Regions from separate parts of the Xylanibacillus composti genome, predicted to be linked through region 1. Evidence: riboswitches for the same ligand, from Rfam matches in the RefSeq annotation. Region 1 holds a riboswitch; each other region holds the start of a gene.
The links. Region 1 has a riboswitch for cyclic di-GMP ahead of XYCOK13_RS10065 (putative bifunctional diguanylate cyclase/phosphodiesterase). Riboswitches for the same ligand answer to the same signal wherever they lie in the genome.
Positions count from the first base shown of each region.

Region 2: it holds a riboswitch for cyclic di-GMP, as region 1 does, so the genes downstream of both, XYCOK13_RS19470 (HD-GYP domain-containing protein) here and XYCOK13_RS10065 (putative bifunctional diguanylate cyclase/phosphodiesterase) in region 1, are expected to answer to the same signal.
Region 3: it holds a riboswitch for cyclic di-GMP, as region 1 does, so the genes downstream of both, XYCOK13_RS00065 (transglutaminase-like domain-containing protein) here and XYCOK13_RS10065 (putative bifunctional diguanylate cyclase/phosphodiesterase) in region 1, are expected to answer to the same signal.
Region 4: it holds a riboswitch for cyclic di-GMP, as region 1 does, so the genes downstream of both, XYCOK13_RS17590 (PAS domain S-box protein) here and XYCOK13_RS10065 (putative bifunctional diguanylate cyclase/phosphodiesterase) in region 1, are expected to answer to the same signal.

Region 1 covers NZ_BOVK01000025.1:45,112-53,245, reverse strand. The annotation lists gene cls (cardiolipin synthase) at 1-435, shown strand, start outside; gene XYCOK13_RS10070 (ABC transporter substrate-binding protein) at 487-1,803, opposite strand; gene XYCOK13_RS10065 (putative bifunctional diguanylate cyclase/phosphodiesterase) at 1,805-4,423, opposite strand; cyclic di-GMP riboswitch class I at 4,542-4,628, opposite strand; gene XYCOK13_RS10060 (DNA polymerase IV) at 5,020-6,279, shown strand; gene XYCOK13_RS10055 (YhjD family protein) at 6,276-6,749, shown strand; gene XYCOK13_RS10050 (YhjD family protein) at 6,832-7,215, opposite strand; gene XYCOK13_RS10045 (hypothetical protein) at 7,212-7,421, opposite strand; gene XYCOK13_RS10040 (SOS response-associated peptidase) at 7,702-8,134, shown strand, end outside.
Region 2 covers NZ_BOVK01000070.1:10,166-18,299, reverse strand. The annotation lists gene XYCOK13_RS19490 (Gfo/Idh/MocA family protein) at 8-1,168, opposite strand; gene XYCOK13_RS19485 (AraC family transcriptional regulator) at 1,445-2,323, shown strand; gene XYCOK13_RS19480 (sugar phosphate isomerase/epimerase family protein) at 2,394-3,362, opposite strand; gene htpG (molecular chaperone HtpG) at 3,723-5,600, opposite strand; cyclic di-GMP riboswitch class I at 6,326-6,432, shown strand; gene XYCOK13_RS19470 (HD-GYP domain-containing protein) at 6,540-7,535, shown strand; gene XYCOK13_RS19465 (GyrI-like domain-containing protein) at 7,643-8,002, opposite strand; partial or broken gene XYCOK13_RS19460 (helix-turn-helix transcriptional regulator) at 8,052-8,134, opposite strand, start outside.
Region 3 covers NZ_BOVK01000001.1:20,479-28,612, reverse strand. The annotation lists gene XYCOK13_RS00090 (ABC transporter permease) at 1-286, shown strand, start outside; gene XYCOK13_RS00085 (YfiT family bacillithiol transferase) at 311-838, shown strand; gene XYCOK13_RS00080 (UbiD family decarboxylase) at 946-2,778, shown strand; gene XYCOK13_RS00075 (FAD-dependent oxidoreductase) at 3,107-4,528, shown strand; cyclic di-GMP riboswitch class I at 4,591-4,676, shown strand; gene XYCOK13_RS00070 (class D sortase) at 4,733-5,389, shown strand; cyclic di-GMP riboswitch class I at 5,421-5,507, shown strand; gene XYCOK13_RS00065 (transglutaminase-like domain-containing protein) at 5,522-6,325, shown strand; gene XYCOK13_RS00060 (collagen binding domain-containing protein) at 6,624-8,134, shown strand, end outside.
Region 4 covers NZ_BOVK01000056.1:25,237-33,370, forward strand. The annotation lists gene XYCOK13_RS17570 (MATE family efflux transporter) at 1-190, shown strand, start outside; gene XYCOK13_RS17575 (zinc-binding dehydrogenase) at 258-1,256, opposite strand; partial or broken gene XYCOK13_RS17580 (glycosyltransferase) at 1,469-2,559, opposite strand; gene XYCOK13_RS17585 (NTTRR-F1 domain) at 2,602-4,047, opposite strand; cyclic di-GMP riboswitch class I at 4,372-4,458, shown strand; gene XYCOK13_RS17590 (PAS domain S-box protein) at 4,576-6,507, shown strand; gene XYCOK13_RS17595 (SpoVR family protein) at 6,560-7,951, opposite strand.

The DNA.
Region 1 (8,134 bases):
TATTTCATTCCGGATGCCAGCATCGGGATGGCGCTCAAGGTTGCTGCAGCCAGCGGAGCGGATGTGCGGATCATTATTCCGGGAACGCCGGATTCGAAGCTCGTGCATTGGGCTTCGCTCTCTTATCTGGAGGAGCTGATGGAGGCCGGTGTTCGCTTTTACCAATATCAAAAAGGGTTTGTCCACGCCAAAACGATGGTTGTCGACGATATGCTGGCTTCCGTAGGGACAGCGAATCTGGACTTGCGCAGCTTTTTCAGCAACTTTGAACTGAATGCTGTATTGTTCCATGGCGAGTCGATCCGGCGCTTGGCGGAGGATTTTGCTCAGGATTTGCGGGACAGCAAGCAGGTAACGCTGGAAGCGTTTCGTCATCGTCCGCGGTTGGCGAGAGGAAGGGAAATGGTAGCCAGGCTGCTGTCCCCTCTGCTGTGAAGGAGAGCGGCTGCCCCGATGTGGATCTGCGTTTCAGGTCAGCGCGGCACATTAGTTGGCTTTTCGGCTCTCCTGCAAGTAGTGCTGAAGCACTTCGATTTGGGGAGCCAGCTCCTCCATAACCCGCTGCTCCATGAGGCTGGCCACCTCTTGGGCTGTGAGCGAAGAGTCGTCCTTTTCCTCAGTCCAAACCTCCCGCCAGATCCGATTGGCCTTCTCATCCAGAGGCGTAAAGGTATAGGCCGGCATGCGCAGGATGAGCTCTCGGACAAGCGGCTCCAGCTTCTGTCCGCCGAAATAGGCGTTCGGGCTGCCGGCATCTGCGTGCAGAAGCTCCTCGATATAGCGGCTGTAGCCGGTTGCCAGCCATTCGGCTGCTTGCCAGGCAGCATCCTTGTTCGCGGATTTGGCCGCAATCGCTACGGCTGAACTGCCCGACCAGCCGTATGCGTTGAACGGCAGCCTCGTTATGCGCCAGTTGCCGCTTTGCTCGGGAGCCAGCTCCTCCAGCATGTAGCGATACCAGTAGCCGGTATGGAACATGACAGTGTCTTCACTTTGAATGGAATTGTTGTTCTTGTCAAAGATGTTGCTCATGGAAGCCAGCTTTTGATTTTCAATCGCCCGCCCCAGTTCGATCGCCCGCGCAATTTGTTCATTATTGTGCGCAAAGGACAGCTCGCTATCGAAGAAAGACGTATTTTTGCTGAAAATATCTAATGGATCGCTTCCCCAGGCAATGCTCCATTGATTGCGCTGTTTCAGCGTTTGGGCGATATGCAGCCAATTGTCAGGCTCCTCCATGAATCGGGCCAACGCTTCCGGTTCGGCCGGAAGTCCGGCTTCTTGCATCACGTCATAGCGATAATAGGTGACGGCGGGATTCATATCGAATGGCAGAGCAATCAACCCGGCTCCGTCCAAGGTGCGAAAAGGCGCCAGAATCGATTCGGGATATGGCTCGAGCAGTGATTCGGCTTCATAGGGAGAGGCCGCCAGGTCTTCGAAGGCTAGCGAATCATTGAAGCTGCCTAACCAAGCGGTCTCGAGGATGAAGATATCCGGTACTTCATCGCGGGTCAGCGCCTTCTTGTACAGGTCGATGGCCTGATAATAGGAGGCGACCTGGAAGGATATATCCAAGTCTGGCAGCAGCTCGCGAATCTTGGCGCGGTTCCTCTCCCCCAGGTCGTAATAGGACCAGATTTCGAGCTTGTCCGAAGCTTCTGTTGCGTGAAGTGTCGCTTGTGATGGAAGGTCGCCATGCCCGGGCTTAGGTACGGCCTGCTCATGGCCTGGGGAAATACCGCCGCATCCCGCCAAGAGCATAAGCAAGCCTGCGATGATCCCTTGAAACCAAAGCCTCATGCTAGTCCCCCCTAATCTGCCTTCGTTTTGATTCCTTCTGAAGCCGGCGCAGCAGCTGTCCGAATTGCTCGGCATCACACGGACGCCCAAGCAAGTATCCCTGCATCCTGTCGCAGCGGTGCTGGATGAGGAAATCCCGTTCGTCCTCTGACTCGATGCCTTCGGCTACAACCTTCAGACCCATGCCGTGAGCCAGCTCAATAATGGCGCGCACGATGGAACGGTTATGCGTATTCTCGCCAATATTGCGAACGAAGGAGCGGTCGATCTTCACCGCATGCACCGGGAATTGCTGCAGCTGGGACAAGGATGAGTAACCGGTGCCGAAGTCGTCTATGGATACCGAGACGCCCATCGCCTCCAATTCGCGCAGCACTTGTCTGACGTACTCGGTATTGTGGATGATAAAGCCTTCTGTAATTTCAAGTTCCAGGTACTGCGGTTCCATGCCTGTCTCGTTGAGAATGTCACAGATATTCCTGATCAGATGAGGCGAGTGGAATTGTCTGGCAGACAGATTCACCGCCACATGCAGGTTTTCCAATCCTTCATTCTGCCAGGCTTTGTTCTGCCGGCAGGCTTCGCGCAGCACCCATTCACCGATCGGAATGATAATGCCGGTCTGCTCAGCTATCGGGATGAAGCGGGCAGGCGATATCATGCCTCGCTCCGGATGATGCCAGCGAATCAGCGCCTCCATTCCGCGTATGCTGCCAGTCCCCGCATCTACAATCGGCTGATAGTGCAGGACGAACTCCTGGTTTTCCAGCGCGCTGCGCAGGTGATTCTCCAGCCAGAGCCGATCGGTGATTTGCGCTTTCAGCGAGTCCGTGTACAGCGCATAGCTGTCTCCGCCGCTTTCCTTGGCTGAATACATGGCTGAATCGGCCTGCCTCATCAGCTCATCGGCGGTCTGTCCGTGCTCCGGGTAGAGCGCGATGCCTACGCTGGACGTAACGCGCAGCTCATGGGGCTCAATGCTGATGGGTTGGCGAATCAGCTTCAGTATCGATTCGGCGGCGGCTTCCGGCGTGATCTCCTCCTGGCCTTCCACTACCATGACGAATTCGTCTCCGCTCAGGCGAAACAGACGGACACGTTCGCTTTGCATCGCGGACAGCCGTTTGGCAACGACCTGCAGCAGCTGATCGCCCAGGGCGTGGCCCAGAGAATCGTTTACCTGCTTGAATCGGTCCAGATCGAAGAAGATGACCGCTATTTGCTCTGAAGGCTTCCGGCTCTGGAACATCTTCTCCAGCTCCTTCTGCATGCTCGGCCGATTCTTCAGTCCGGTCAGTGAATCATAGTAGGCAAGCCGATGGGCATGATCGAACATTTCCCTTAGCTCTGCCGACACGGCCTGGAAATTATGGACCAGGGAATCGATTTCAACCATGCCGCTCTTCTTCCACTCGATAGACGTGCCGTTTTGCAATCGGCTCGGGATACCGGTCGTAGCAGCCGCCAGCCGGGAAAGCGGCTGGAAGAACACACGCTGGAACAGCAGGTTGAGCAGCAGGATGAGCAGGCTGAAGTTTAGCAGAAGGCTTAATTTCGCTTCCAAGCTGGCGAGATGCTCCTTAATGTAAGGAGCATAGGGTGCGATCAGGACGAACTTCAGGCGTTTCGACGGCTGAATCGCTTCCTGGATCAAGTAAGCATGGAGATAGCGTTCCAGCTCATGGGGAAATGCGCCCCGGGGCAGCCACTGCCAGTACGTCTCCTGCTGGACGATCCGCTCGCTGCCCGCTTGCCACAAGAATGGTTCGCCCGCTTGCGGGAAGTCAGACGAGCTGGCAGCCAATATGCGATTGTCTGCGGTAAGAATAACGAATTCCGAATCGGTCTCGCTGGCGATCTCCTCCAGCCATTTGCTGATCATGGTCGACTCCAGTCGGCTATGCAGCTGCAAAGATGTGATCGCTTCGGCAGATATCGTATCGAGATAGGAGCGCGCACTCTGCATCTGCGAGTGGAAATGGCCTTTGATCGATTGGGAGATAGCGGCTTCTCCCCGGTACCCGGTATAGGTGACGTAGATCATATAGGGAATCAGGAGAACAGCCAGCGTCAGATGAATCATCATCCGGGAAAAATAGTAACCGGAAACACCGGCCTTCTGTTTGGAGGATTTGCGGCCAAGGGGCACGTAGGCCAAACAAATATCAGCCAACAGCACGCATATCAGCGCGACGATCCATTCGATCTGCAGCAGAATGATGCCAACCTGATCGAACCGGCCATTCTGCCAAACATAATAGGCGGCCAGCAGCGGTCCTCCGGCAGCGATCCAATACAGCGCGCTGCCTAAGATCAACCCTTGCGGCTGCTTGCGTATATACCAGCAAAGCCAGGCAATGTGGGCAGTGTGGATCAAAGCGGGAACCCAGTCGAGAGCGCCTGTGATCGAGGCCACGGAATAGGTGGCCAGTGCTCCGGCGAATGCGGCCCTTGCCTGGTAGCGACCGACAAGCAGGATTAAGAACAGGCTGCCGGCAAATAAATCGATGCCTAGAAACCATTTGCCGGGGAATAAGGTAAGCGTTATGGAACACGCGAGGAGCGCTCCATACACCACTCGCTTGATGTTGCTGTTAGCCGGTAACGTTGCTGACTGCATAGGGATCCTCCGTGTAAATCATGGCAACAAGGCGGCTACAGGTACAAAGCACGGGGAGCATAGCTGAAGTCGAGTAAGAGGAGGCTGCAGGAGATGCAAGCCTTGCAACTGATACCCGTTCGGCGGCCCGGCGACCATAGCATGGCGATGCTTTAGGTCCGTAGCTTTGCGTCCCGTGCTTTCGCGCGGTTTGCCCTTATCGCTGGTATGACGTCATCTTCATCATTCCTTACACGTATTCGCCAAAAATCGTCAAAAACCTTCTTTTTCTGCGACTATCATCATAGGACCTAGGAACTAACTTTTTTTGGGTCGTCAGCTGCTTCAGCGGAATCGAATTTGATGTTAACTATCCGATGCTGCTGCTACACCCTATACCTTTTTTCAGCCTTGCATATTGCCAAAAAATCCCCCTTGAAATAAGAATATATGTTCGGTATTCTGTATACACTATACAAGAACAAATGTTCCGAATTGGAGGTCCGCCTATATGATTGCAAAAAAGCAACTTCAGGTAAAAAAGAACGAAATCATTGGCTGGAAGTCTGTTGAACCCCGTACCCTGAAGATCGTCCAAAGCTGATCGGAGGTTCGATATGAAGGAGCGAGTCATCATGTTGGTCGATGGGCTTAGTTTTTACGCATCTATAGAGAAGGCAGCGCATCCTGAATATCGCGATAAACCGGTTGCTGTCGGAGATCCGGCGCGTAAAAGCGGGATTATTCTCGCTGCATGTCCGGCAGCCAAGTCGCAGGGAGTTACAACGGCTGAACGCGTCGGAGAGGCGCTGGCTAAGTGTCCGGAATTGGTCGTTATCCGCCCGCGGATGCAGACGTATATTTCCGTCTCTTTATTTATGACGGAAATATATGAATCCTTTACAGATCAAGTTGAGCCGTATTCAGTTGATGAACAGTTTCTTGACGTGACAGGGTCTTTGTCGTTATTCGGCGGTTCCGCCGATGAGATTGCTCGCCAAATTCAAGCGCGGGTTCAACTTTCAACGGGTATATGGACGCGCGTTGGGATAGGTCCCACCAAAATCCTCGCCAAAATGGCCACGGACAATTTCGCAAAGAAAGTCCCCGGAGGCGTATATACGCTTTCGAAAGATAATATCGAGTCTGACCTTTGGCCTTTGCCAATCCATCAGATGTTTATGGTGGCTAGCCGCATGACTCGCCACTTCGCGCACATGGGGCTTCTTACAATTGGTGATATCGCCCGACTGGATCTTGGAGAATTCAAGAGACGCATGCGTTACGAAATGGGGAAGCAGAGCGACATCCAGGCGGAGTATTATTGGCAAACTGCTAACGGAATTGATCCGAGTCCGGTTATCGCAGGCATGCGCAAGCAAATCAAGGTGATTAATAATGGGAGAGCTCTGAGATGGGGGAAGTACAGGACGATGGAAGATATCGAGCCCCTTATGCTCGAACTCGTGATCGAAGTTTGCCGCCGCGCACGTCGATACGGATATATGGGACGGGTTATAAGCGTGGCAGCCGCTGAAACAGACGGATACAGATCGTCAAGTTTCGGCAGGCAAGTGACGTTGTTTCGGCCAACTTACTTGGAACATGAAGTCGGTGCGGCTGCATACTCGTTATTTGCAAAATATTGGAGACGCATGCCCATTACCCATTTGCATATTACGCTCACTGGACTTTCCGCCGATGATGTGTATCAACTGGACCTGTTTGAGGATCGGGAGAAGCTTATTCTCCGCTCGAAAACAATTGACCAAATCAAGGATCGTTTCGGCCCGGCTTCTATTGTTCGAGCGTCGTCTCTGATGGAAACGGGTCAGGCTTATGAAAGGGCGGCTCAAATAGGAGGTCATTGGGCATGAGCAAACTGGACGGCAATGGCCGTTGGGAATCGAAAATGGCACTCACAGAACATGTGGAGCAATACGAAAAACGAAACCAACCTAAAAATCTTAATCGCCCAACAACAGAAGAACTCGCCATGATTCGAGATTTTATCCTGTTGCCTCTTATGTTGACTATGGTCCAAAAGGCAGCAGACGACATCAAGAATTCACCCAATATTCTGCGCCGGCATTTCTTGTTCTCAACACAAATACTAATGAACCGAATCGAGAAAGACATGTACCTGCTCCGCAAAGAACTAACGAGACGAAATATCAAGGTCATGACTGAAGAGCAGGTGGATGTAGTGGTGTATCACAAAATTATCTGCAGAGGGTATGAGGAGCGGTTCGGGATGGTTCGCGATGTTGTAAGATCGGAAATCAGTGTGCGGTTGACCAAGTATCTGAATGAGATGTCTAAGCTGCTTGAGAGCTACGGGAAATAATGGGGGGCAGCAGTATGCGGTTGCGAAAACAAATTGCGGAAAGCGGGGCAGCAGTCCAACGAAAACGTGCCCGGAGTCAGGTTCAGGCCTGCTCCTGATCTGCCAGCGGCCCCTGCATGTAGGCGGCCAGCCGCCTCTCCGCCTCCGTCCGGACCAAGCTCCACAGCATGGAAAAATGACGATGGTAGCCGCGGCATACGTAACAGGCCTCCAATCCCTGAGACGTTCGCTTCATCTCATAAATCTTGATTCCACGCCTCTGCAGCTGCCGCCGCACATGAACGAGATCGGCATGGATCTGCTCCTGCGTGCGCCGCAAGCTGGAGATGTAGACCCGCGGCATCTTTAATTGGAGGGTATCGAGCGTCCGCATATCCCGTTCCAGCACATCGATCAGCACAGGGTACAGAACTGCCTGCTTGACATGCTGCAGATCCGCAGGCGTTTCTATCGGCGCGCGATTCATCCGATTCGCCGTCCTGTCGCCGGTGCGGCCGCCAAGATTTGCTCAACGCGAAATACGCGCGGCCCCTGCTGCTTGTGGCAAAAAGCGCGGATGATGCCGTCATCGACGCGACGCACGGTAATCAGCCGCTGGGAGATGCGCTGAAGACGATCGATGTAAATGATTTCGATCGTCTGGCCGACGTATTTGCCCAGCTTCAATCCCATAGTGGTTCCCTCCCGAATCTTGACAAAATGCGAACGCACGTTCTTTATTCGTATATACAGAATACCGAACAAATATTCGCATTTCAAGAGGTCAATTGTGGAAAACATCAATTTGTGCGCTTGCCGTGCGCGGGCAGCCGATTTGCGACGGGCGGCGTGACCCGTGTGGGGGAAGCCGGGCAGGATTCGGACAGAAGCATACAGAAGTAGATGGGCACATGCAAACGCGCAGATGTCCGAACGAAGCAGACTTGGAAAAAGTGGAAGGGGAGGCGGAAGCATGTGTGGCAGATATACGATCACGGTATCGGTGGAGGAGCTGATAATGCGTTTTTTCATCGATCAGGCGAATGTTCCCGAGCATGTCCCCCGATATAATGTAGCCCCGGGACAGCTCATCCCGGCAATTGTGCATGACGGAACGAAAAATCGGCTCGGCGAATTGAAATGGGGGCTGGTTCCGAATTGGGCGCAGGATGCAAAGGGCGGATTCAAAATGATAAATGCCCGCGCCGAGACCGTGCGCGAAAAGCCGGCTTTTCGCGCTTCCTTCCAGCGCAAGCGGTGCATTATCCCGGCGGACGGATTCTACGAATGGAAGGAGACGAAGGATCGGCGCAAGCAGCCGATGCGCATCGTATTGCGGGACCGCTCCTTGTTCGCGATGGCGGGCCTGTACGACACGTGGATGGCTCCGGACGGAAGCAAGCTGA
Region 2 (8,134 bases), on a different contig from region 1:
TATGCAATCACATCTCGCTTATCTTCACCCAGCGGCGCTCGGCGATTGACTTGTCCACAGCCTCCAGCACTTCCTGGCATTGCACACCGTCCCGGAAGTTCGGCACCGGCTGACGATTGTCCCGGATCGCATGGAGCAGCTCCAGCGTTTCATGGATGAATGTGTGCTCGAAGCCGATCGTATGGCCCGGCGGCCACCAGGCATCCATATAGGCATGGCTCGGATCTGTGGCAAGCACGCGGCGGAAGCCCTGCACATCCTCGGCATCGTCCGTGAAATACACCTGCAGCTCGTTCATACGCTCGAAATCGAACTTCACGCTGCCCTTGCTTCCGTTGATTTCGAACGAGTTCGTGCAGCGGTGGCCGGGTGCGAATCGGCTGGCCTCGAAGCTGCCCAGTACGCCGTTGTCGAAGCGAGCCAGGAACAAGGTCGCATCGTCAACAGTTACCTCGCCTTTCGGCCCTTCGCTGCTGCCGGAAGCGCTCAAGCCGCTCATTTCTCCCGCCAATGGCCGTTCCTTGATGAAGGTCTCGCTCATTCCGATGACCTCATGGAATTCGCCGACAAGGAAGCGCGCCAGATCGATCAGATGTGCGCCTAGATCCCCATGCGAGCCGGAGCCGGCTATGTCCTTCTGCAGCCGCCAGACAAGCGGGAAGTTCGGATCCACGATGAAATCCTGCAGGAAGGAAGCGCGGAAGTGATACAGCTTGCCGAGACGCCCGTCGGCGACAAGCTTCTTCGCCAGCTGCACGGCCGGCGCGAAGCGATAATTGAAGCCGACCATATGCTTCACGCCGCTCGCTTCTGCCGCATCCAGCATTTCCCGCGCATCGCTTAAGGTCAAGGCCAGCGGCTTCTCGCAGAACAGATGCTTGCCTGCACGCGCCGCTTCTACGGCAATTTCCTTATGGGCGTTGCTGGGCGCGTTGATATCGATGAGATCGATGTCATCGCGCTGGATCAGCTTGCGCCAATCGGTCTCGATGCTCTCCCAGCCGAATTGCGCAGCCGCCTGCTCCACGCCGCTCGGGTCACGGCCGCAGATTGCCTGCATGACCGGCTTCGGCGATTCCGGGAAGAACATCGGCAAATCCTTATACGCGTGGCTATGCGCCTTGCCCATAAATTTGTAGCCAATCATGCCTACTTTTACTTGATCCATTGTTGTCTCCTCCTCTGTATACTATCTGCATGCACTTGCTTGCCGGGGCTCCTTTGCCCCTATGATGTGAATGAGTCCGTTCCAGTCTGTCTATCCGTGATTTCACGCGATTGTCTGCTGTTTCTCTCGCGCATGCGCTGTCATGCCTCGCCTTCTCAAGCTTCACCGTTCATCGAAATAGTAGTATACTATTGCCTACAACCATGACCAGCTTGTCATGATCGCATTCTTCCTTGCTGCGATCATACAATGCTAGGCATACGGAGGAGAGGCATCATGAACTACGAGCTTAGGCATGGCAGTGCAGACTTCCCGCTTCATGTGTACTATAACGGCGTCCCGGCCCTGCCGGATCGTCACGACCGCTTGTTCTATACCCACTTCCACCACCACCTGGAATGGATCGTCGTGCTGGCAGGCAAGGCCCGCTTCGAGATCGATACCGAGCATGTGATCGGAGAGCAGGGCGATCTCATTATGGTCAACAGCGGTCTGATACACGGCGCGTCTTCCCTGCTCGGCGAAAGCTGCGAGATAGCCTCCATCGTGTTCGACCTGTCGATGCTGTTCGGGCGCAAGGAAGATTTGTGCACCGAGCAGTTTCTGGAGCCGTTCCTGAACAATACGTATGCCTTGCCCAACCGATTGTGCGGCACACTTCCGGTAACCAAGCGGATTCATAAAAACTGGATGCACATCCTGAAGCAGTTCCGCCACAAAAAGCCGGGCTATACCTTGAAGATCAAATCAGCGCTGTTCGACACGTTCTATGAATTGTTCAACGCCGGCCTCTACGAGGAATTGACCTCACAGAGCCCGAAGGATTACAGGCAAACGCTGCGTCTCAAGCAAATTCTCGATTACATGGACGCCAACCTGACCAAGAAGCTGACGGTTCAGCAGCTGGCAGAGCATGTGCATATCAGCAGCGCGCACTTCTATACCTTCTTCAAGTCCATGACCGGCCAGAGCCCCATCGAGTACTTGAACAACCTTCGGCTGACCCGCGCCCAGAGCATGCTGCAAACCCACCAGCTTACCGTGCAGGAAACTGCCGCGCGCGTCGGCTTCGAGAATGTCAGTTACTTTATCCGCCTGTTCAAGACCAAGTTCGGCCTGACACCGCAAGCCTTCGCGCGCTCGCTGGAAAACTGATCGCAGCCGCCGGCCGGAGAGGCGAACAGCCGCTTATTCGGCCAAGTTCCGGCCTGTCAACATCCGGCTCTTACACCCACCACATTTCGCCGAGCGGTTCTTTGATAATCACTTGCCTTAGGTTCGCTACAGCGCGCTGCAGACCTTCATCGACGGACATCAAGCCGTCCTCGTGCTCGATGCTGACCACGCCGTCGTATCCGACCTGACGGAGCTTGCTGATGATATCGGCCCACTCCTTCATATCGTGGCCATACCCGATTGTCCGGAAAATCCAGGCACGGTCCGCCATCTGGGCATAAGATTGCATATCGGTCAGCCCCGCGCGGTTCACATTGACCGGATCGATAGCCGTATCCTTCGCGTGGAAATGGTAGATCGCCTTTTCCCTGCCCAGAATGCGGATCGCTTCAATCGGATCGATGCCCTGCCACCACATATGGCTCGGGTCTACGTTCGCTCCAATGACTTCCCCGACGGCATCGCGCAGCTTCAGCAAAGTAGCGGGAGTATGTACGGAGAATCCGCCGTGCATCTCCAGCGCAAACCGCACATGGTGCTTTTCCGCGAATTTGCCCATCTCTGTCCAGTAAGGAATCACCTTGTTCTCCCACTGCCAGGCGAAAACATCCTGGAAATCGTTCGGCCACGGCGCTACCGGCCAATTCGGGTACAGGGCCCCTTCGTGATCGCCCGGCAGTCCGGAGAAGGTCACGACTGTCGGCACCTCCAGCTGTTCAGCCAATTTGACAGTAGCTTCGAGATCGTCGTGGAATTGCTGGGCAATTTGCTCCTGCGGATGCAGCGTATTCCCGTGACAGCTTAACGCGCTAATTGTCATCCCCCGGGATTCGACCGCCTTCTTGAGCGCTTTGCGCTTCGCCTCGTCCACCAGCAGCTCTTGCGGGTTGCAATGCGCGTTGCCGACATAGCCGCCCGTTCCAAGCTCGACAGACTCCACCCCTTGCTGTGCAAGATCATCCAACGTTTCCTCCAAAGACCTCTGACTGTACAGAACCGTAAATACACCGAGTTTCATTGACGCCGCCTCCTTGGTTTCTTTGGATGGGATTCCCCTTTGGTTGTATGCGCTTTCATAAAAGCTGCGATACTGGCTGCTCGCACCTGCCAATCCCGCAACAGCTTGCGGGAAATAGCACAAGATCAGGATCGACTCAGATCCGTTGACCTAACCAAAGGCTGCTGCAATGCTGTAGTTCTTGTTTGTATACTATGATTATATGTGCTAGTCTTCCTCTTGAAATCGAACAAGAATCGCATAGTTATAGCAGAATACTATGATTCCAGCATCCGAAAAGGGCGTCTGTGCGCAGTTTGCGGCAAAAAAAACGCCACCGCTCTCCAGCAGTGGCGCTTCCCTATATCCCCTCTATCCTGCTTAAACCATCACCTTGCACATATCATTCGTGAAGGCGACCGGGTCTTCCACCGGCAATCCTTCGATCAGCAGAGCCTGGTTGTAAAGCAGATTCGTGTACAGCTCCAGCTTATCCTTGTCGGAGGACTGCGCTGCCTTCAAAGCCCGGAATACGTCATGGTTGACGTTGATCTCCAGCACCTTGTCGGCTTTGACATCCTGGCCGTTCGGCATCGCCTTGAGGATTTTTTCCATCTCGATTGTAACCTCGCCCTCCGTGGACAAGCAGACCGGATGGGTCTTCAGCCGCTTGGAGGCGCGAACCTCCTTCACCTTGCCGCCAAGTATGCCTTGCATCGCTTCGAACAGATCCTTGTTCTCGTTCTTCTCGGCATCGGTCTCCTTCGACTCCGCATCCTCAATCCCCAAGTCGCCGCTGGAGACATTGCGGAATTCCTTGTCCTTGTACTTGCCGATCATCTTGATGGCGAATTCGTCGATGTCTTCCGTGAAGTACAGGATTTCGTAGCCTTTGTCCGCAACCATCTCGGTTTGCGGCAGCTTCTCCAGCCGCTCAATCGATTCGCCGGCTGCGTAGTAAATATATTTCTGCTCTTCCGGCATGCCGGTCACATACTCGTCCAGCGTGACGAGCTTCTTCTCCTTCGACGAGGTGAACAGCAGCAGGTCTTGCAAGTCGTCCTTGTTCGCGCCGAACTCGTTGTATACACCGAACTTCAGCTGTCTGCCGAACGATGCGAAGAACTTCTCGTACTTCTCGCGGTCATCCTTCAGCATGCTTTGCAGCTGTCCCTTGATCTTGTTCTTGATGTTCTTGGCAATGAGCTTCAGCTGGCGGTCATGCTGCAGCATCTCGCGCGATATATTAAGCGATAGATCTTCCGAATCGACCATGCCCTTCACGAAGCTGAAGTAGTCCGGCAGCAAGTCCGCGCACTTGTTCATGATCAGCACGCCGTTGGAATAAAGCTCCAGGCCTTTTTCATATTCCTTCGTATAATAATCGAACGGCGTATTCTCCGGAATGAACAGGATCGCCTGATAGACCGCTGCGCCGTCCGCGCTCACATGAATATGCGCCAGCGGCTTGTCGAAGCCGTAATGCTTCTCGTTGTAGAAATTCTCGTAGTCCTCGTCGGTCAGTTCGCTTTTATTTTTCCGCCAGATCGGGATCATGCTGTTGACAACCTGCTCTTCGGTGTAATCCTCGAACTCGTTGTCCTCGCCTTCCTTCGGTCGCTTGCCGGTGATGTCCATCTTGATCGGATAGCGGATGAAATCAGAATACTTCTTGATGATTGCCTTCAATCGGTACTGGTCCAGAAACTCGTCGTACTGCTCGTCCTCGGTATTTTCCTTGATCTTCAGAATAATGTCCGTGCCGACCGTTTCCTTCTCGCAAGCCTTCACCGTATAGCCGTCCGCTCCCTTGGACTCCCACTGGAACGCTTCCTCGCTGCCGAGCGCCTTGCTCCTGACCGTAACAACATCCGCCACCATGAACGCGGAATAGAAGCCAACGCCGAACTGGCCGATTATATTATGTCCGTCCTTCGCTTCATTCTCCTGCTTGAACGCAAGCGAGCCGCTCTTCGCAATGACGCCGAGATTGTTCTCCAGCTCTTCCTTCGTCATGCCGATGCCGGTATCGGAGATCGTCAGCGTGCGGGACGATTTGTCCGGTGTAATCTTAATGAAGTACTGCTCCTTGTCAAATACAAGCTGTTCGTCGGTCAGCGCCTTGTAATAAATTTTGTCGATGGCATCGCTTGCATTGGAGATCAATTCCCTCAGGAAAATTTCCTTCTGTGTGTAGATCGAATTGATCATCATCTCCAACAAGCGCTTGGATTCCGCCTTGAACTGCTTCTTCGCCATTATTTCGTCTCCTTTCGATTCGTACAATGGGCGTGCTGGCATTCTGGTCGTTACGCGACAATTGCGTTAGCACTCAAGCAACGAGAGTGCTAAATATTCCTTTCTATTATATACCATACTGAAAAAAACACTGTCAATAGAAGCAGGCATTTGTGCGGTGAGGAACGGGGACGGGGTGCAGCAAAAGGGCTGTGAGCGTGTGGAAGTGAATGCTAAAAGTATGTCTCTCCACGGTTCCAGTATGGCAGCTAGAGCTCTAACGGAAGTCAGAAGCACTATTTCACTGATTTTCAGGTGATTTTACTTTTAACGGAACTGAGAGAGCTTATTGCACGAAATATGTGCACAAAACCCAGGGGTACGCGTACATAAGGGCTGTAGCTTCCGTAAGAATGAAATGTGCTGCAAAAAAGGTCCATTAGCGGCTGTGAGTTCCGTTAGCTGGAGCCTCTGTGTGGCTCTGGCTTGGTTCTGCCACAAGTTTAGGACGGGGCGATAAGGGATGCGTTCAACATCTGATTCTAGATTGGATCATGGCTTGTTCGTCTCCGGATTAGGCAGACTCTCGTTCAGGCTCGCGGCACGCCGGATGTTGCCTAGGGTCTGTCGCCGCATGCAGACCTTCTTATATAGGTTAGAAGATTCACATCATCGGAAGAGACTAGGAATTTAGTCCTTCCACCAGGTCTATCGTCGTGCTATAATGGGTACAAGTAAATAGGTCTAGGAGAAAATGGCAAACCTGTCGAAAGGCAGGGACGCAAAGCCACAAGTCTTAGGTGCCCAGCATGTGCTGATTCGCGTGCGGCATGATGACGGTTGGGTTACCTTGAAGATCCTTGGGATTGAATCGCAAGACGCTCTTGAAGGGTGTCTTTTTTTTATTCTGCGTATAAGTCGGATGACCATCCTAGAAACCAGCAGACACGGAGGGACACCATGAGAATTATTCCGATCGATCAATATGATGAAAAAAGCATGATCCTGGCCATGCCCGTCTATGATTCACAACGCCGCATCCTCATTGCAGCGAACCAAACCATACACCCCAAGTTTCAGATTCGGTTGAAGCATATGGGCATTCGCGTCCTTGTCATAGAGGATGCGATCTCCAAAGGCATCACGCTTGAAGAAATGATAGATATGCCCACTTGGCTCGACATTGCGGAGAATATCCGGGACGCCCACGCCGCCGTACGTGCCCGCAAACCGATCCAAATGCGGGACATCCTGAGCGCGGCAGGCAAGCTGATCCGCGAGACACAGCTCCGTCCCGTGCTGGTTCCCATTCCGACATCCACCATTTCCATGGATCTCGCGCCGTATGCGCATGCTGTCAACGTCGCGCTCTTGGCTTTGCAGGTTGGCAACAAGCGCGGATACAACGACCTCATGCTGCGGGATTTGGCTGTAGGCTGTCTGCTGCACAGTATTGGCGAGGCTGTGACCGCTGATGCGGACAAGGTGCCGGAAGCCGGCTTTCAGGTGCTGCGGAATGTGCGCGAATTAAGCCTTGTCTCCTCGCATATCGCCTTCCAATATAATGAGCGTCTGGATGGCAGCGGAGCGCCAAGAGGAATCAAAGGCAGCGCCTTCCATGAGTATGCTCAAATCGGGAGCATGTGCAAGCTGTACGACCGCGCTGTGTCCTCAGAGGAATTGCTTCCGCACGAAGCCATGGAAGCGATCATGGCCATGAGCGGGCTCGCCTATACGCATGGAGTGATTAATGATTTCGTACGTGCCGTTCCGGCATATCCGCCGGGAACCATGGTCAAGCTGCAGTCGGGGAAGGAAGCGCTGGTGGTGAAAATCACCAACCATATGCAGCGTCCCGTTGTCCGCGAACTGGGCAGCAAGACAGAGATAGATCTGTCCGACCATCCAACCGTAATGATCCAAGGCGTAAAGCCAGCAGAAGCATCGAACTTCTAATGCAGCATCATCCTGTCAAGCTGCAACCAGCCTACATGCATGTTAACAGCAAAGGAGCTGTTCCGGGGCGAATGCCTTTCGCTTGTATCGGTACAGCTCCTTTGCTGTTAGATGGAGATATAAATATGAACCTCTTGGTCATCCGAGCCTTCCGGACGCTCCTGATATTCCTCGAAGTCGCAGCGATACGCCCGCTCCAGCGGCATGTCCCACAGCTTGCTCCAAAATTCGCCTATCGCCTGCTGGACATCCCCGCGCACTGCGAATTTCGCATACTTGCCACCCGGAATCGTGACAGAGGCAACATCGGCCGCCCATTCCCCTTGCCCGCCGACCTCACAGCCGGCGGTAAACCGATATGGATGCCTGCAATCTCCTTCATAATCGGAGTACAGCCCGATCACCTTGCGATTCGCTTTTGGCGTAATTCCTGCATAAACCCCTTCTTTCCAAAACCTCGCCCACAACAGGCCGATATCCTGCGCAGCCTGGCTCCCACTTCCTTGCGCACTTGTTCAATCCTTGCAGGGCGGACAAGATTTCCAACTGCTCCCGGTCTGTCAGCAGCGATTTATTCAGGACGAAATGGTCGAGCAGCG
Region 3 (8,134 bases), on a different contig from region 1:
GAAATCGGTTGGTCTCACGCCGGCGGGCTTCAACCGCATGATCCGCTACGAGAGTGTATTTTATGGGACCAAAGCGCTGCTCTACGGCTTGCCGGTCAGCATTGTTGTCAGCTGGTTGCTGCATCGTTCTTTCGGCAACACCTTTGACTTTGCTTTTCGCCTTCCGTGGCAGGAGATTGGCATTTGCATTGTCAGCGTATTTGTGCTCGTGTTCTTCACGATGACGAATGCCAGCCGCAAGCTGAAACGGGAGAACATTATTGATGCATTGAAGATGGACAGCTGAATTGTCTAATTCTAGCGAACAGCGATGAATCTTCTTTCGGAAAATGCCGTATACCCAATAGGCGAATTTCAACCGCAAGAGAGTGTGTCCCAAGGGGACGTTCGCGCCTGGATAGGAGAAATCCAGTCAACCCCCGTTAATACGAGAAACCTGCTGGAAGGATTGCCGCAAGCCAGGCTGGATAAGCGGATTCGAGACAACGCCTGGTCGATCAGGCAGCTAGTCCATCATTTGGCTGATGCAGCGATGAACAGCTACATCCATTTCAAGCTCGCTCTAAGCGAAGACAATCCGACGATTAAGCCCTATGATGAAGAAGCCTGGAATATGCAAGCCGATGAAGGCAGCCGCGACATGGCGGATTCGCTTCTGCTGCTGCAAGCGATCTGTAACAGGTGGACCGTACTCATGCGGAGCATGACCGCCGAGCAATTTGAACGCACGTTTGTGCACCCTGTTGCGGGAGAACGAAACCTGGCCCATTACCTGGATTTTTGCATTTGGCATATTCGCCACCATACAGCGCAGATCGAGGCATCACTTCACACCTGACACAGGACGGGCACTTGCGAGCTTGAAACGAAGCGTGTGCGATGATACATTTATTTTGATAGATTTGGTTTGGCGCATAAAATGAAAAGAGACTGGAGATATGCATCATGTATCCGAATTTGGAAGCGTGTGTAGCGGATTTGGAAAAGCACGGCCACTTGGTGCGCATCCGGGAAGAGGTGGATCCGTATCTGGAGATGGCGGCTATCCACTTGAAGGTTCACGAGGCGGGAGGGCCTGCCCTGTTATTCGAGCGCGTGAAGGGGACGAGCTTTCGCGCCGTCTCTAATCTGTTCGGGACAGTAGAGCGAAGCAAATTCATCTTCCGACAGACGTGGGATGCCACGCAAAATGTGATTGCGCTGCGCAACGATCCGATGGCCGCACTGAAGCAGCCGTTCAAGCATTTGGGTGTTGGTTTATCGGCATCGAAGGCGCTGCCGAAGAAAATGCCGGACGGGTTGCCCGGCGACATGAGGGAAATTCGGCTTTCCGAACTTCCGCACATTCACCACTGGCCGATGGACGGGGGCGCCTTTATAACGTTGCCGCAAGTGTATTCAGAGGATTTGGACAAGCCCGGCATCATGAATGCGAACCTGGGCATGTACCGCGTTCAGCTGAGCGGGAATGACTATGTGCATGGGCAAGAAGTCGGCCTGCATTATCAAATTCATCGCAGCATCGGCATTCACCAAACAAAGGCCACGCAGCGCGGCGAGCCGTTAAAGGTGAGTATCTTTGTAGGAGGACCGCCGTCCCATACATTGTCCGCTGTCATGCCGCTGCCTGAAGGCTTAAGTGAGTTGACCTTCGCGGGGCTGCTGGCCGGACGACGATTCCGCTACAGCTATCATGAAGGGTATTGCATCAGCCATGATGCAGACTTTGTCATTACTGGAGATATTTATCCTCATGATACGAAGCCCGAGGGGCCATTCGGTGACCATCTGGGCTATTACAGCCTGATACACCCGTTTCCGGTTATGCAAGTGCGGCATGTGTTCGCCAGAACGAATGCAATTTGGCCATTCACGGTCGTCGGCAGGCCTCCCCAGGAGGATACTGCTTTCGGAGATCTTATTCATGAGCTTACCGGAGATGCAATCAAGCAGGAGATTCCGGGAGTCAAGGAAGTTCATGCCGTGGATGCGGCAGGCGTGCACCCGCTTCTGCTGGCAATTGGCAGCGAGAGATACACACCTTATCAACAGGTGAAGCAGCCTGCGGAGCTGCTGACAATAGCGAACCGTATTCTGGGCACCAACCAATTAAGTCTGGCCAAATATGTTTTCATTACAGCCGAAGAGGACCGGCCGCTCGATACTCATCAGGAAGAGGACTTTTTCACTTATATCCTGGCACGCATCGACTTGCGCAGAGACATTCACTTTTATACGAATACGACAATTGACACGCTCGATTATTCCGGAACAGGCTTGAACCAAGGGAGCAAGGTGGTATTTGCCGCATATGGCGATGTCAAGCGAGAATTGTGCCGGGAAGTGCCGGAGCAGTTGAAGGACTTGCGGGGGATAGCACAGGCACGGCTTGTCATGCCGGGTGTTGTCGCCGTCCAGGGTCCGGCCTTCTCAAGCTACGAGCAGGCTGAGCGGGAGATTGGAGAATGGGCGCAGGCCATTCAAGCACGCGGCCCATTGGCGGATTGCCCGTTGCTCATTATTTGCGATGACAGCTCATTCGTTAGCGCATCCTTGAGCAATTTCATGTGGGTTACGTTCACTCGAAGCAATCCTTCCCATGATATTTACGGGACCAACAGTCGATATGAAAACAAGCATTGGAGCTGTGACAACGTCATAATTGACGCCCGCAGCAAACCGCATCATGCACCGCCGCTCATTCCAGACCCGGATGTAGAGAAAAGAATGGAGCGTTTGTTCGCAAAAGGTGGAAGTTTAAGTGGTATAAAGCTGTAATTTTCTGTTCATAGGGAGCTGTCATCCCATAATACCATAGGGAGGACAGCTCTTTTCATGAAATCATCATGGCGAAGAGCATGCTCATCGATTGTGTTAAAGCGCTATCGGGATAGGAGGAGCTCGTGATTGATTTCGGAAGACAGAGAATTATGTATAAAAAAAGGAAATGTCTTGAATTTGTCGAAATAATTGAATCATGTTTGTGAAATGATGAGAAGGGAGGGCCATGACTTCTTCTGCAGAAGCGAAATCAAGTATACCATAACGTAATTATGTAAACTCTTTTGTGATTTTGTGAACATGAAAGGATAGGAGACAGATACACGTGAACAAGTGGTTCAAACTAACCGTGGCAGTGATGGTGGCCATGCTATGCTTCCCTTTTGTATTGCCATCAGGCGCGAGCGCTCCTTCGTGCGGTCCGTGGTGCAAACAATATGATGTTGTTGTCATCGGCAGTGAGGTGGAGGGCATATTGTTGGCCAAAGCAGCGCAAGATGAAGGCCTGCAAGTGTTGGTCCTTGATCCGCGGGAGGCACCCGGCGGCCAGCTCATTCAAGGGGAGATGCTTGTACTGGACGAGCCGAGAGACAAAAGCAAGAACAGCCTCGTTCAGGGAGAAATCAAGCGGTTGTATGATGGGTATAATAATCGCAAAATCCGAAAGCTTCAATCATTTCAGAAGTATTATGCCGGTTTGACCAAGCAGCTGCCCATGCGGAACGGCATTCGAATTGAGTCAGTTGAAACAACCGTTCGCAACGGATATGAATCGATTCAATCGCTTACTTATACTGCGAGGGATGGCCATGCTTACAAGGTTCAAGCAAAGTATTGGGTGGAAAATACCGATTTCAACGCGCTGACCTCCCATTTGAAGGTGAAGCGCATACCGGGAGTGGAAACGGTATTCAAGAGCAAGTCGCCCGATTATATGGCCGCCACGATGATCCTGAAATTCAAGAACGTGAATTGGGGACAGCTGCATGACGCTGTTCTGAAGGACTACCCGTTGACGAATGTGGCCAAGAAGTACGGGCCCAACACATATGTAGACTGGAACTTCGGCACAGGATTCAGCAATATTACGGCCCATTATAAGCCGCAGGACGAGCAACTCATGCTTCGCGGGCTCAATACCACATATCAACAGAATGGCGAGGTCGTCATGAATGCGCTGCTCATCTTCGACGTCGATCCCTCCGACCCGGAATCGGTTCGGTCCGCCATGGACAAAGCCATGAAGGAAGCGCCGCATGTGCTGGCTTTCCTTCGCAAGCATATTCCCGGTTATAGCAAGGCTGAATTGAATGGATTTCCCGAATATCTGTACATTCGTGAATTCAATCGCTTCGAAACGGACTACGTTATCAACTACAAAGATGTGATGAGCGGGAGGATGCATTGGGACAACGTGAGCATCGGCGGCTATCCGGTGGACCTGCAAGGAACAAAGTCCAGTCCGTACGGAATCACGTTAGGCAAGCCAGATCGTTACGGCATTCCGCTTCGCTCCTTTCTCTTGAAAGAATATGACAATGTGCTGACTGCAGGCAAAAATGTTGGAGCTACCGCACAAGCTTACGGCAGTGTCCGCATTATGCCGAATACTGCACTTGCGGGCCAAACTATTGGCATTATTCTCGGCAGGGAACGGGACAAGCCTCTTCGATCTCTTTCGGCTACTGACTTTGAACGGATACACGAATATTTAAAAAGGGACTATAAAATCAAAATTCGCGGATAATTATTCATGCAAGCATTGCCAATAGTCAAATAGTTTGGTATGCTACGTTTATATAAGCTAGTTCATCGATACCGCAAACCTGTCGAAAGGCAGCGACGCAAAGCTACAGGGCCTTCCTTACGATGTAAGATGGCAGCCAGTTGCCGAAATGCACTGCTTTTTTCTTTTTTATTGCATTTCAGTTGCTGGGCTGGGAAGGTGAGTATGAGAACGAAGATTTTATCCGGAGTGCTGGTTGCTGCAGGCATCTTGCTGTTAGCCTATCCCCACTTGTCTGCGTGGTATTACGACAGGCAGCAGCAGCAGCTTGTCAACCGCTGGCAGGAAGCGTTTGCCACGGTCCAACTTCCGGTTCAATCGGAAGCGGAGCAGCATCCGGCTGCTGACTATGCGGAAGACCTTCTGGAAGAAGGCGAATCCAACGATGCGCCGTATCCTGAGCGCAAGGCCGTGCAACTGGGCTTGGATATGGAGGGAATGCTTTATATCGACAAGATTGATCTAGAGCTGCCTATCTTGACAGGCGCAACAGAGCAGAACCTGAAAACAACAGCAGCCAGCATCGCTGACACAGGGAAGCCGGGGGAAGTTGGCAATTATGCCATTGCCGGTCATCGCAACCATGCTTATGGCCGCAACTTTAATCGCTTGGACGAGCTGGCTGAAGGCGATGCCATTGAAGTCGATACAGGCAATCAGGTTTTTCGCTATGAAGTCACGGAAAAACTGTATGTGGAACCGCACGAAGTATGGGTATTGGAACCGGAAGGGACCAAGCAGGAAATTACACTCGTTACCTGTCACCCCATTGACACAGGAACACATCGATTAATCGTGAAGGGGATTTTGATAGAAACCTAATCCTTCGCATAATGAAACACTGCAACTCTCAATACGATAAAGGCAAATCTAATGAAAATTAGAGACGCAAAGCTATAGGGCCTTCCTTACAAATGTAAGATGGCAGCCAGTTTCCGAAAGGAGAGTAAGAAGATGAAGACATGGAAATGGGTATTGTATGGCGTATTGATTTGTGCATTGTTGGCACCAACTAGCGTATTGGCAGCAGAGCCCGCACCGGTCATCCTGTTTGAAGAGGATGCAGGAGGCGTTGTACAGGTAAATTTGCCGCCGACAGCGGATCTGGCCAAAATCAAGATTCGTATTAGCAAGGGGGAGCAGCAGTACACGTATGATGCCGGGTCATACAATATTTTTCCGCTGCAGATGGGCGATGGGAACTATTCCATCATGCTGCTGGAGCAAGTGACGGGAAACAAATATAGGCTGCTTAAGGGTCAGCAGGTTACATATAAAGCGCAGACTCCTGAGGAAGTGTATCAGCAGTCGATTCAAAACATCCAATGGGATGAATCGATGGACGTGATCGAGAAAGCTGCGGCACTGACGGAGAAGCTGGAGACGGATGAGGAGAAAATCAAAGCTATTTATCAATATGTAGTGAGCAATATTACCTACGATTATGAGAAGGCCAAAAGTGTAAAAAGCGGCTATATTCCGTCTGTGGAGCAAACTTATGAGTCAAAGTCAGGTATTTGTTACGACTATGCCGCAATATTTGCTGCCATGTTGAGAAGCGTAGATATTCCGACCAAGCTGGTTATGGGCCATAGAAGCGATATTTCGGAATATCACGCTTGGAATGAGGTTTATCTGAAAGAAAAAGATGAATGGAGGACAATCGATACGACGTATGACGCTGCGTTTATCGGCAAGCAAGTCCAGTCGTCGATGTACCAGAATTCCGATTTGTACACTTCCGAGAGAGCATACTGATTTAAGCTGTTAGGTCAAGAAATCTATAATGAGGGTGCAGGCATAACCCTTTTCCTTCAAGAAGGAACTGTTCCAAGCCGACGTTGGCTTGATTCAGTTCCTTTTTTTTTTTGGGGACATGTATAGAAATTGTTGAGATTGACCTTGCACAATAATGTTATCCACCAGGATTGGGTGGATTCGGAAGGAGCACTTCGAATTGTCAAAGGAGGGGAAACCATGTATCCATTAGGGCGTAGTCCATGCTCAAGTTAGTACATTTTTTTTCAAAAGATTTCGAACGGAGGGATTGCAAGACTTGCATTGGTGGAAAAAGACGAGCGCATTTGTCCTTGCTCTGGTATTCGCCATACAAACATGGGCAGGAGCAGGATTGGGCCCGGTATACGCAGCGGCGACTGAAATTTCAGAAAACATACTATCCAATCTGAAAGTGACGATTACGGATCGTAATCAATCAGTAACGTACGCCGTATATGGGGATCCCGGTGAAGCAGAGTTGGATGTAGATTGGGAACAAAATGCTACTGTCAGGCTGGATTACGATTGGGCGCTGCCTAATGGTCACGGCTATTCGGATGGCGCGACCTTCACCTTTCAATTGCCAGAGCAGTTCGAGCTGTTTTCAGGCAGCCTGTCATTTCCGCTGAATTCGGTGAGAGGTCCTGTAGGCACATTTACAGTTGACCACAGAACGAATAAAGCTGTGATGACGTTCAACGAACAGATCGAAAAACTTAGCGATATACAGGGCTCACTCTGGTTTGAGGCAGGCTTCAACAAGGAATCGTTCAAGAATGAAATCACCCAAAGGATTGAATTCGAGGTGAAGGAGAAGCAATTCCTTGCGTTCACAATCCGATTTAAGCCGGACATCAAAAGTCCAATAACTAAGAATGGAATTCCGAGGAACGGCTCCTTCAACGCCAAAAGCATCGACTGGACCGTTGATGTCAATAAGGTTACTGAGTCTGTTTACGGGGCAGTGCTGACGGACAAGATTCCCGAAGGGCTTACTTTGGATTTGGATTCGATTGAAGTCTATGAGCTTAATGTGAAGCTGAACGGCGATGTTGAACCGGTACTGCCCGCAGTGGATCCTGCCTTATATAGCGTGACAGATGCAGGCGGCGAGCTGATCGTAGAGCTGGGCGATACGAATAAGGCATATCGGATCGCTTATTCAACCGATATTGTGGATTTAGAGAAGACGTCCTTCAAGAACGAGGCAACCTTCACGCATCTTGGCGATATCGAGGGGGTAACTGACACTGCAGAGGTTACCATAGATCGGGGTGTCCGCCTAGACAAGCGTTCTACCAGCTACGAAAGGGCAACCCAAACGATCACTTGGGAAATCGAGTACAACTATGACGAAGTGAGTCTGGATGCGCCCGTGCTGGTTGATTTGTTCGATAATTCCCAACAATTGCTTTCAGATTCGCTTGAAGTATTTCAAGTAACGCTGGACGGGAACGGCAGAGTGACAGCTGAAAGAAAATTGGCCGGCGCGGATTATGAACTGGAGGAGATTGCACCAGGGTCCATTGATCCAGACGACGACAGACGAGGATTCCGCTTAAAATTCAACGGAACGATCAACTCGGCTCATAAGATCGTCTATCAAACGGTTGCCAATGCTCCTGTCAAGCAGGATGCGATCATCGAAAACACTGTGACTGAAGATGTGTATGGTGGTGCCATAGGAATCGGGGAACGCGACATTCGCCCTCTTGTGATCGAGAAGTCATGCGGACCAATCGATTATGAGAAGAAGACTGTACATTGGTCAATTCATCTGCACGGGAA
Region 4 (8,134 bases), on a different contig from region 1:
GCGCATCTCGTTCATTATGGGCTTCTTCGTGTTCGTTCCGCTGGCGTATCTGAACATTTACGTATTCGAGTGGGGAAGCATAGGCGCATGGCTTGCGCTATATGCGTACTTGATGGTGTTTGGAACCAGCGTGATGCTTCGCTTCTACCGCACCGATTGGCTGAAGGTGAGGCTGAAGGAAGCGGGGTAACAGCGATGTGCACAATAAAAATCCGGATAAACCGTAATTGCACGGTGTATCCGGATTTTTTATTGCCTTACGCCTGAGTGATGCGGGCTACGATCTTGCCTCTTACATGTCGCTCCGCCAAGCGGGCAAGTCCCTTCGGAATGTCTTCCAGCGCTATGATCTCGCTGACCATGGCGTCAATCTTGCCTGCGCGCATCAGCTGCATGAATTCCTGGGCCATCGTCGCCAGGTCTTCCTCGGCTCTGCGATCGCCGGAGAGATGAGCGCCGCCCAGCATCAGCTTATGCACTGTAAAAGTCTTGAAGGACGGCTGGAAATCGGCGACATTCTCGGGTGCGCCGGCGATGCAGGCAAGCTGTCCGCCGAATGCCAGCATATCCATATCCGCCTGTGCGGTTGCCCGATTGAGCGAGTTCAGAATGCCGTCTACACCTCTGCCTTCTGTTAGCGCCATGACTCGTTCGCGGACATTCTCCGTATTGTAATCAATGACCTCATGCGCGCCGAGCTTTCGCACAAGATCGAAGTTGGCAGGAGAGGCGGTGGCCACTATTTGTGAGGCGCCGAGCGCTTTGGCGATCTGGATCGCATAGCCGCCGACACCTCCTGCGCCGGCATGGATCAATACCGACATCCCTGGTCCGATACGCATTTTCCGCTGGATGGCCTGGTACGCCGTAAGGCCGGCGCAAGGGAAAGCGGCCGCATCCTCGAAGGAGATATCCTCCGGAAGAGCTGCTGCAGTATGTGCGGTAGTAATATGGTATTCGGCGAAAGTGCCCTGCTTGGTGAAATTGCCGTGATAGACAACACGATCCCCGATTTTCCATGTCGTTACCCCTTCGCCGACAGCGTCGACGACGCCGGCAGCATCCACGCCCGAGACGAACGGGTACGTCCAGGCTGGAAGGCCGTTCGGCACAAGCTTATAGTCAATCGGATTGAGTCCCGCCGCATGAACCCGCACCCGAATTTCTCCCGGCGCTGGCTCAGGGATCGGCAGCTCGCCTGCTTCTAGTGTATCCAGTGCACCCGGCTTTGTCAGAATCAATGCTTTCATCATCATGCCCTCATGCTCCTTTGTCTGTCTGATTCGTCGTTTCCATTCTATCACATGCTTCATCCGTAGGCAGGAGATGGCGGCAGAAAGTTGGCAGCAGGGAGGGTGACTGCCCAAATGTTACAGCGTGCCCCCGTTAAAGCGTATAAATCGGGAATGATTATGCGAACATCCATGTTGGAAACCAATGCATGCGAGCAAATTTCCATTCGCCGTCGTTAAGCGGTGGAGTTTATTTCACCGAGCTTTCGTTCATACACCGCTTTGTTGTGCAAGATGTGCCTGTCTCCAGGTCGGAATGTTCTAGCTTGCTCATTGTGGGCGTAGGCCTTCTCATAATCTCCTAAATTGTAATAACAAATGCCCATGTGCAGGTGTGGATACCAAGTGGAATACGCAGGATAGGAAAAGCTCCACTGACTGGCATCCGGCTCGTGACGGGTCGCCAAGTCATACCAGTATATAGCGGTTGCGTACTGACGCTGCAGATAGAATAAATAGCCGAGCCGCGATAAGGCTTCTGGTTTTGGCTTGCTATGGTGAAAGCTTCTCCATAACGCAGCCAGCGCTTGATTATAATTTCTCAGGCTCCGGTAGCAGTCAGACATGTTGATGCAGGCAAAGATTTTATCTTCTATCCATCCGTTGGGCAATGACAAGTTACGCTCGTAACTGGCGATGGCTTCTTGGTACTTGCCGTTTTCCTTTAATTCGTTGCCGTAGTAGAAAAAGTCTCTTGGAGTAAAAGTGTCCCCGCGCTCGATCCGTTTGGCATAAATGCTCAACGCTCGTCCTGCGGAATGCCTTACTTTTTTGTGGGTAACCGCGATATCGGAGAGCAGGACTTGGCCCCCGGTCACATTCAAGTATACATGACAGTCTCCCTGCCATTTGTACTGTCTGCTCCGCTTGACTAACCGATTGCGGCGATAGCGAAGGGTGACATTTCCATATTCATCGGTCCCTGCATCGTAGTACATTGATACCGAATCAACGGCGGGGGATAATGTTGTCTTCAACTGCCGGAATTTCTCCCGATCCGCTTCCAGCATGACGTCGTCTGCGTCCAGATAGAGGATATAGTCTTGGGTTGCGTATTGAAAGGAAGCATTGCGCGCATCGGCGAAGCTGTCATTCCATGCATAGTAATGACGCGATCTGTATATTGGCGGGCAATTTCCACTGTGCTGTCAGTAGAACCGGTATCGACGATATTAATCTCATCTACGAGGTCGGCTATCGTATCCAGACATCTGGACAGAGTATCTTCTTCATTTTTCACAATCATGCATAAACTAACCGTTACCATGTTCTCCTCCTTTGTTTCATCGAGGCTAAACCTTTCTTCAGATCAGAGTGGAAAATGGATGGCGTTCAATGAAATGTTAATCACTTGTGCAGAGGTCACACTGATTGCAGAAGTGACTTGTGCGCGCAGTTGATAAGTGACAGTACCAGTGGGTGTGACGGATTCTGCATGTGTGCTGCTAATTGGAAATCTCTGCGTTCCCGCAGCTGTGATAACTCTCTGCACGGCTCTCTGGTCAATGAGCACGTTGTCCCTGTAGAGGCGGGTTACAGCAATTACGCTGAAGTTGGCTGTTGTTAGAACATCAATGGACACACTCCAATCGATTTTGAAGTTCTGCGTGCCGGTACCCGGAATAGTGATCGTGGCCAGAATTACTTCTGTGCTGTTAGGCGGCAACGTAAGAGCAATCGGTCCTGGAACTTCGGTGAATGTCAGCGCAGGGGAAGCTGCTGTTGGCCCCGTCGGTCCAGCAGCGCCCGTTGGTCCAGTCGCTCCGGTTGGCCCGGTCGCACCGATTGGTCCGGTAGCTCCGGTTGGCCCGGTCGCGCCCGTTGGCCCCGTGGCTCCCGTTAGTCCAGCAGCGCCCGTCGGCCCGGTACCCCCAGTCGGTCCGGTAGGTCCAGTCGCCCCAGTTGGTCCGGTGGCACCCGTTGGCCCAGTGTCGCCCGTTGGCCCGGTCGCGCCGGTTGGTCCAGTGACGCCCGTTGGTCCGGTGGCACCAGCTGGCCCGGTAGCACCGATTGGTCCGGTCGCTCCAGTTGGCCCCGTGTCGCCTGTTGGCCCGGTAGCACCGATTGGTCCAGTCGCTCCTGTTGGCCCGGTCGCGCCCGTTGGCCCCGTGTCGCCCGTTGGTCCAGTCGCTCCGGTTGGCCCGGTAGCACCGATTGGTCCGGTCGCTCCAGTTGGCCCCGTGACACCCGTCGGCCCCGTGTCGCCGGTTGGTCCGGTAGCACCCGTTGGCCCGGTAGCACCGATTGGTCCAGTCGCGCCCGTCGGCCCGGTGGGGCCGATTGGACCTGTGTACAAAAGCGCAACATCGTCAACGAGAACAGCTGGGCTGTCGGCTTGCGGTAGCTTGTTTAGAATGTCAAGAGCAAGAGCAGTACCTACAGGTGCAGGGGAGGTTGTCTGAGACAATTCCCTCCAACTGTTCGTTTGAGCATCCGGCAGTTCTCCTCCAGGAATGTAAGAAGTCATGCCATAACCGAGATAACGATAGGCATCGTCGTAATAGATAACGGAAAATGAAATGAGGGGACTGGATCCACTCGATGCGCTTGATATGAAAGCTGAAAACTCAAACTGTTCCCCGGGGCTGACCGGAACGAATTGGTATAGATACGCGTTCGGCTCTCCTCCCTCGAGCAGCGCGGCGTAATAGCCGGAATGGGCCTGCTGTGTGCTTATGGAAACATACGCCCCAATCCACGGTGAAAGCGAGCCTGTTTCAAAACCTCCGTTTATTATGCGGTCACCAATCGACAATGCTGGATCACCACCTTCTCAGAAGAATGACAGAGCCAACTTCATTTGACTCCCTGATATGACCAAATTATGCATGGAGAGCAATAATGGAACAGCAGGAGCCGTCATTCATTCTCCTTTTTTTAATCTATAGGAATCCCAGGTGTTGCTGTCTAAAAATTCTATATTTTCCCAACTATCAATCGGAATGAACCATGTCCATGACACCGAAGAACGTTGCATTTGAGAGAGAGATTAATGGATATTTGATACAAACTTGAAAATTAACCCATGAAGCCGTTATACTAATCATGTAGGTCTGTTGGACTATTCTTCACATCCAATCAGTCGAAACGGCAAACTTATCGAAAGGTAAGGACGCAAAGCCACAAGCCTAAAGAATATGCATTCTATGGCGGTTGGGCTACCGAAACGACATAGTCGATGGAGTATGCCGCCCATGAATTAGACAGGCGGTTTTTTCATGCTTTCATAAAAGCGCTTCCATCCGAAATGTGTCCAATACAAGTGCGGGAGATGTCGAAGACCATGCTTAATGCGGATACGGTATTATTTGAGCATTCACCATTAGGAATAGCCTGTCTGGAATTGACCGGGTTGATGAAGAAGGTGAATCCGGCGTTTTGCGAATTGTTCGGTTACCGGGAGGAGGAGCTGCTGCATCTGAATTTTTCTCAGCTCGCTCATGATGAGGGGAGGGGGACATGCATTCCATCTCTCCGGGAGATTGAGGATAGCCCTGATCACAAATTGATTATGGAGAAACAGCTTGTCCACCATTCAGGCAAAATCATTTATGCGCAAGTGTCCTTTTCCCTGCTTATCGATGAACGCTGCATTCCTTGCGGCTTGCTAGTCCAAGTTCATGACAAGACAGAGCTGCTGGAGTCCAGGAGTCGTGCGCCCGAATCGTGCTGGAAGCTAGACGGGGAGCAGAACGGGACAGGGAGTCCTGAGCGGAATCGCGATCCTGGTGTCGCTGTGGATGTGCAAGCAGAATTTATGAAAACGCTGGAGACTCTTCATGAGACCGAGGTGCTCTACCGCAATCTGATTGAACGGGCTTTAGTCGGCGTGTATTTGTACCAGGATGGCGAGTTGGTGTATGTCAACCCTTATTTGGCCAACATGTTCGGTTACGCTGCTGAAGAATTTGTCCATTCCACAGCGGCGGATGCAATTATTCAGAAAGAATGCGCGAGCCGGCTGGAGCAAACCGTGCATGCCATGGATCAGGATGTGGTATACGAATATCAGACTGTAGGTGTCAAGAAAAATCAACAAACCATACACCTGGAAGGAAGCTGCTCGGCAATCACTTATAGGGGAAGGCCGGCGGTTCTGGGCACAGTCCAGGATATTACCTACAAGAAGCAAGCGGAGGAGCTGTTAAGGGAAAATGCCAAGCGCTATCAGCGGCTGCTCAAATACTTGCCCGAAGCGATTCTCGTCATTGCGGACGGGATGATCATTTATGCGAACAAGTCGGCGGTGGAGCTGACAAGGGCCGATTCGGAAGGGAAGCTGATTGGCCAATACTACTTCGACTTGCTGCATCCTGATTATCATGAGGAAACCCGTATCAGCATGGAGCAGGTTATGCAAACAGACGCTGCCTCTGCCTTCGTGGAAAAAAAGATCTATTGTGCAACCGGCGAGTGGATAGAGGTGGAGGCTTCGAGCATCCGCATTCATTCCTACAATGGCAACTCCGTTATTCTGACAGTGCTTCGTGACATCACCGAACGGAAGAAGGAGGAGGATCTGCTGATCCAGTCGGAGAAGCTGTCTGTCGTCGGACAGCTGGCTGCCGGCGTTGCCCATGAAATTCGCAACCCGTTGACGTCGCTGAAGGGATTTACCCAGCTGCTGAAAAGCAAACTGCGTGATCGCGAGTCGAATTTCATCGATATTATGCAGGAAGAGCTTGATCGCATCAATTTGATTGTGAATGAATTCATGACCTTGGCCAAGCCGCACTTGATCCAATACAGCGACAAGAATGTGAAGGAGATTTTGCGAAGCGTGATTTCGGTGCTGGAAACGCAAGCTATTCTCGCCAACGTCAACTTGGTTAAGGATTACGATGAGAATTTGCCAATTATTTACTGTGATGAAAATCAGTTGAAACAGGTGCTGCTGAATGTAATCAAAAATGCGATCGAAGCGATGCCGCAAGGGGGCGACATTCGCATTACTGTCAAAAAGAAGGGGACCGAGGCCTTGAGTATTCAAGTGCAGGATCATGGACCGGGCATCCCGGCTGATATGATGGAACGGATCGGGGAGCCATTCTTCACGACGAAGGCTGACGGCACCGGGCTAGGTCTGATGATTAGCCGCAGGATCATTGACGCCCATCAAGGCACCTTCCGCATTTGGAGCGAGCCGGATCGCGGAACCACTGTGGAGATTGAGCTGCCTGCCTCGGGCCGCAGCCGCCAGTTGCAGAAGTATTGACCAAAGGTCAAGAGCCGTATGCTTTCGGGCAACGGCTCTTGCTTCTGGTTGCTTAGAGAAAACGCCGATGCTGCTTCGTCCCATCGTAGGTGAAGACCACTTTTTTCTGCTCGACGACGGTTTCCAGATGAACCGATTTGCCCCACAGCTGATGCACGTAAGGAAGGGTTTTCTCCAAATATTTCAGATCGAGCTCAATCCCCTCATAGGCATGCGTGATATACAATCCGCCGTTGCCGCCCGCATCGCCGTCGGTTACATGCAGTACAGGGAACCCGCCGTTAACCTTGGATTCGACCAGCTGGTCCCGGACCTTTTCCCAGCCTTTTTCAGTTATTTTCCATTCAGCCCCTTGCTTCTCAAAAATGTACAGGTCCAGTTCCTCGACTAGTTCCTTGGTCAAGTAATTGCGCAGGAAGGAAAGATCCGAGTCGAACTCGCGGACATCGAACATCTTCTCCCGTCCATAACGCTTTTCAATATCCTCGAATATTTTCAAGCCCAGGTAATACGGATTCAGCGTATGGCGTGAAGGCTGCACGACGGAGGCGTTCAGCTTGGCGTATTCAATCGTTTCCTCCGGTGTCAGATCCAGCTCGCGCACAATGCGCTGATGCCAATAGGAGGCCCATCCCTCGTTCATGATTTTGGTCTCAATCTGCGGCCAGAAATACAGCATTTCTTCGCGAAGCATCGTCATGATATCGCGCTGCCAGTCCTCCAGTATGGGGGAGTATTCTTCAATAAACCACATGACGTCTTTTTCCGGTTCCGGGGGGAAGGGTGATTTCTCGTTGGCTGAATCGGCCTGGCGTTTGTCGGCAGGGCTCCCCTGTGTTTGGTTCGTTTGCTTGCCGTCTGTATCCGTGCGTTCCGATTCCTGTTTTTCCAATTCCCACAAATCGTCATAAGGTCCTTTGCGCTGAAGGCGGTTCGGCTTTTTGCGCCGTTCCAACAGCGACTGCTTCTGCCGGTAGCTGTTGAAGGTCTTCGTTAGACTAGGATCGATATGCTCCTGAATGCCGAGCACGGCGTCGATGAACATCTCCACCTTGGCTGAACCATATTCGAGCTCGTATTGGCGAATGCGCGCCGCGCTGGCGGACATGCTCTCGACCATATCACGATTCGTGCGAGAGAAGCGGGCATTGTTCTTGAAAAAGTCACAGTGAGCCAGCACATGCGCGGCAATCAGCTTGTTCTGGATGAGCGAGTTGCCGTCCAGCAGGAAGGCATAGCAAGGATTCGAGTTGATGACCAGCTCGTAAATCTTGCTCAGGCCCAGGTCGTATTGCGTCTTCATCTTATGGAAGGTCTTGCCGAAGCTCCAGTGGCTGAAGCGGGTCGGCATGCCGTAAGCGCCGAACGTATAGATGATGTCCGCCGGACAAATTTCATAGCGCATTGGATAGTAGTCGAGCCCGAAGCCGTCTGCGATCTGCATAATCTCTTCAATCGCCTTCTCCAAGGCCTCCAGTTCTTCTGTTCTCAACCGCATTCCCTCCTTGTGGGACTTCTCTCTGCAGGAAGCGACCCCTGCAACGCGCTGCCTTCCGCATGTGTGCTGCACTGGGGGCAAAACGATACGATGTGGCAGGAATTTACCCGCCACAACTTTCTACCCGCA